Regions from separate parts of the Enterocloster clostridioformis genome, predicted to be linked through region 2. Evidence: a T-box and tRNA genes for the amino acid it is inferred to sense, from the RefSeq annotation. Region 2 holds a T-box; the other holds one or more tRNA genes.
What was found. A T-box is a leader RNA that pairs with one kind of tRNA and senses whether it is charged. The one in region 2 lies ahead of proS (proline--tRNA ligase), so its partner is inferred to be a tRNA-Pro.

Region 1 (2,406 bases), 1.3 Mb from region 2:
TGAGGAATAAAGAAAAGTGAAAGGTAACATTATGAATATTTATATGGGAAGCCAGTCCTGATGGGTCAGGTAGCACTAAGGACAAGAGAATTGATCCGAAAAATATGCCAGGCAAATGATGTGCCTTATCACCATCAGTGACCTATCTGACACATATTCCAAAGGCCTTCCATGGTGCTGTTCGTGTTTATATGTCCGCAACGTTAGTTCGTCTGATAAGATGGAGCCAGATGATGCGGAGGTATTATCCGATGTTCTTTCTGATGGGAGTTATTTGTGTGCCGCTATACCGCAGAATTTGAAGAAAAAAAGTGTCCGAGAGCCCCAAAAATGTCGGACCCTATATATTTAACAGACATAAAATTAAAGATACAAGAGTAGCCCCCCACCCCACGGCCGGTGAGTGTATACACGGTTCCTGATAAGTGATGATGAAAGCAGAAAACAATTTGGGCATATTGCATTACGCCCTGGAAAATGGTATTATTGACCTGTCATACGTACAAGAGAAAGTAAAAATGAACAAAGAAAAGAGTACCTGGCAAAGCGCGTATTTCTCCGATGACAAACGAAATCAGGAATTTGCTTAAACGAGTAAAGGACATTGGAGGTTCAATGGGGATATGAGTCAGAGTTTTTTTAAATGAGAACGGGAGAGTGCATGCGCCAATGATATCCTCCTGTTCAAAGAACAAATGTAGACAAGTAGGAAACAGTGAAAAGGGGATTTACGCATTCCGCAGGACGGTAAACTCTAAAAAGCGGTGTAAGGGGGTATCGGCTACAGCAGCACTTCTCGGACATACGGAAGATGTGAATGAACGGTATTATACATACGATATTAGCGGGATTGAGGAAAAGACTGAAATCATATCGCGTATTAATGCTGAAATGCCCAATCTGGGTAACAGGTAATCAATATATTGCAGAAAGGTAATCAAAAAAACAAAGGTTCCTGACACCGATAAGCATCAGGAACCTATGAATTAAAAGAAAAAATCGGAGTAACAGGATTTGAACCTGCGACCTCTCGGCCCCCAGCCGAGCGCGCTACCAAGCTACGCCATACTCCGTTCTCGAACCTCACTTATTATATCAGATAATTTTCATTTTGAAAAGACCTAATTTTAATTTATTCGGAGAATTTAAAAATGACACAGAAACCAAGTAAGAAAAAGCGGATTGTCAGCTTTGATTTAGATATGACACTGCTGGACCATAAGACATGGAAAATTCCGGACAGCGCTATGAAAGCCCTGGAGCTGCTGCGGAAAGACTCGGTCATTGTCATAGGAAGCGGCAGGAACATGGACCATGATATGAGTGTGGTATACCGGGATATGATTATGCCGGACGCAGTGATACACATGAACGGAACGCGGGTCGTGGCTGAGGGCAATGTCCTCTTTGAACATCTGATGGACAAGGGCCGGCTGAGGGCATTGCTGGAATATGGGGATACCCACGGAATTTCCCTGGGCGTCAGCCAGGAGGGAAAGGATTATTATATACACCCGGAGGGCGTAGTCCGCATGGACCGGCTTCGCTGGGGTGTTTCGGAACGCAATTTCATGGATGGATGGGAACTGATGGATATACCGGTGAGGACATTGGTGTACATAGGCGGTCCGGAAGGCGCCAGAGAGCTGGAGGACCATTTTCCTGAATTCAAATTTCCCATGTTCTCGGGGAACATGGGGGCGGATGTGGTGGAACGGGAGGCCTCCAAGGCAGAGGGACTGAAACGGCTGTGCCAGTACTATGACATAGGCCTGGAGCGGACAGTCGCCTTTGGAGACAGCATGAATGACTATGAGATTGTACGTGAGGCAGGCATCGGTGTTGCCATGGGAAATTCCGTGGAGGAGCTGAAGACCGTGGCGGATTATGTTACAGATGATATTGACCGGGACGGGATATGGAAGGCCTGCAGGCATTTGAGTTTGATTTAGGTTCGCCTTCTTTGAAGAAATGCTTGGAAGAAATTATTTAAAACATAATGTAATCAAGATAATTTAAAAGAATAATTTATTAAGAACATAAGGGAGAACGGGTATGGCAAGAGAATTTGACGTAGTGATTATAGGAGCCGGGCCAGGGGGCTATACGGCAGCGCTTAAAGCAGCGGAATTTGGCCTCAAGGTTGTGGTGATAGAGGCAAAGAAGATTGGAGGTACATGCGTAAACCGGGGATGCATTCCCACCAAGGCGCTGCTGCATGCCTCCGATATGTTTCATATGATGCAGAGCTGCGATGAATTTGGCGTGTCTACTGATTTCATTTCCTTTGATTTTGGGAAAATGCAGAAGTATAAGAAAAAAGCAGTGGTTAAATACCGGGATGGCATTCAATATGGCTTTGAAAAGCTGAATGTGGAAATTGTTTACGGAACAGCGGTGCTTCGC
Region 2 (2,406 bases):
GAATTCCTGGCGGTTCTGTCCGTCCTGGGAGTGGTGCTCTACAGGGGCGCCCTAAAGCTGTGCTCAGAGGGGAAACTGCTTATGGTGCAGCTTCCGGTATGGCTGGAACAGTTTGATCTGTGGCTCACAGGAAACTGCCACAGGGTGGAGCATGCCATGGGGCTGAGGCCGGGATGTGTGGCCGACATGGCCGGGGATATGCTATATCACATGGTAGATACATGCAAAACAGCTGCCATGCCCTTTCTCATGGCCAATTCCATGTCCGTGCTCAGCTGTCTGGCAAAAGCAGCCATCGTAAGCCTGGTGGTGTTTTTGGCAGCTATATTAAGCCTGCAGGAAATGGAGGACCTGCGGGACCGCCGGGACCAGTCCGTCTTCCGCAAGGAATTTAATATGATAGGAAACCGCCTGGTGCAGACAGGAAAGGCCTGGTTCAGAAGCCAGGGAATCATTCTCTTTATTACAACAGGGCTGTGTATCGGGGGAATGTTCCTGATCCGCAATCCGTATTACATCATGGCAGGCATTGGAATCGGTATACTGGATGCTCTCCCTATATTTGGAACCGGCACGGTGCTGATACCCTGGGCTGTCCTTCGGCTGGCTGTTGGGGACTGGAAGCATGCGCTGGCACTTACCGCCCTTTATCTGGTGTGCTATTTTGTGCGTCAGATCCTGGAAGTGCGGATGATGGGCGGACAGGTGGGGCTGTCTCCCCTTGAGACGCTGGCGTCCGTGTATGTGGGATTGGAATTGTTCGGATTTTTTGGTTTCATACTGGGACCGCTGGGATTGCTGCTGACAGAGGATATGGTGGAGGCGTGGACGAAGGAGGTGGAAAGGGAGACATAGAAAGAGAGACATAGAAAGAGAGACATAGAAAGAGGGGGACTGTCTGAGCGGTTAGGGTTTGTCTGCCGCAGAATCTTCATATGGCGATTCTGTGGTTGACAAAGTCCCAAAACTGACGTAAAATCATTCTTACATAAAGAAATGACCAATTCATAGATATGACATGGAAAGGGAACAGTAAGCGTGATTGCACGTCACAGAGAGAGGACCGCAGGTGAGAGGTCCTTACGGTTGGCAGATGCTGAACCCGCCCTGGAGTCCTGTATGATGAATGCAGCGTATGTCCGGCGTTAACGGATGATGAGAGAACCATGAGGGCGCGCAGATGGCGGGAATGAATTTTCAGACACGTTTTAAGCCCGATGGTTAATAAGGGTGGTACCGCCGAGTCATTCGGTCCCTTGTGCACGCGGCACAGGGGATTGGGTGGCTCTTTTTATTTCATAATGTAAGATATGCAAGGGTCAATGTAAATAACGAAAAGGAGAAAAATCATGGCAGACAACAAGAAAATGGTAGAGGCCATCACATCCATGGATGAGGATTTCGCCCAGTGGTATACGGATGTGGTAAAGAAGGCGGAGCTGTGCGATTATGCCAGCGTCAAGGGATGCATGGTGATTAAGCCGGCCGGCTATGCAATCTGGGAGAACATCCAGAAGGAAATGGACAGAAGGTTTAAGGAGACAGGGGTGCAGAACGTATACATGCCTATCTTCATACCGGAGAGCCTGTTAGAGAAGGAAAAGGACCATGTGGAAGGATTTGCGCCTGAGGTGGCATGGGTAACTCATGGAGGACTGGAGGAACTTCAGGAGCGCATGTGCGTAAGGCCTACCTCTGAGACTCTGTTCTGTGATTTTTACGCAAAGGACATCCACTCCTACCGCGACCTTCCCAGAGTCTATAACCAGTGGTGTTCCGTTGTGCGATGGGAAAAGACCACACGTCCGTTCTTGCGCTCCAGGGAGTTTTTGTGGCAGGAAGGCCATACGGCCCATGCGTCAGCCGAGGAGGCCGAGGCCAGAACAATTCAGATGCTGAACCTGTATGCGGACTTCTGTGAGGAAGTGCTGGCCATTCCTGTCATTAAGGGTCAGAAAACCGATAAGGAGAAGTTTGCCGGAGCAGAGGCAACCTACACCATAGAATCTCTGATGCATGATGGAAAAGCCCTGCAGTCAGGTACCAGCCATAACTTCGGTGACGGATTTGCAAAGGCATTTAACATCCAGTTTACGGACAAGGATAATACATTAAAGTATGTACACCAGACATCCTGGGGCGTGAGCACCCGTATCATCGGCGCCATCATCATGGTGCACGGCGATGACAACGGTCTGGTGCTTCCTCCGAGAATCGCTCCGGTCCAGATTATGGTGGTACCGGTACAGCAGCAGAAGGAAGGCGTGCTGGATAAGGCATATGAGCTGAAGGAGCGCCTTACAAAGGCAGGATTCGCCGTAAAGGTGGATGATACGGACAAGAGCCCGGGCTGGAAGTTCGCTGACTGTGAGATGCGCGGCGTGCCTCTTCGTGTGGAGATTGGGC

Region 1: it encodes a tRNA-Pro, which carries the amino acid that the T-box ahead of proS (proline--tRNA ligase) is inferred to sense. The anticodon was not compared.

What each region holds. Positions count from the first base shown of each region.
Region 1 covers NZ_JAIWZC010000001.1:2,816,557-2,818,962, reverse strand. Annotated here, with positions in the region: gene LA360_RS14195 (glycoside hydrolase family 31 protein) at 1-10, shown strand, start outside; gene LA360_RS14190 (hypothetical protein) at 429-590, shown strand; tRNA gene LA360_RS14185 (tRNA-Pro) at 1,000-1,073, opposite strand; gene LA360_RS14180 (HAD hydrolase family protein) at 1,152-1,952, shown strand; gene lpdA (dihydrolipoyl dehydrogenase) at 2,056-2,406, shown strand, end outside.
Region 2 covers NZ_JAIWZC010000001.1:4,072,587-4,074,992, forward strand. Annotated here, with positions in the region: gene LA360_RS20490 (AI-2E family transporter) at 1-855, shown strand, start outside; T-box leader at 1,011-1,260, shown strand; gene proS (proline--tRNA ligase) at 1,350-2,406, shown strand, end outside.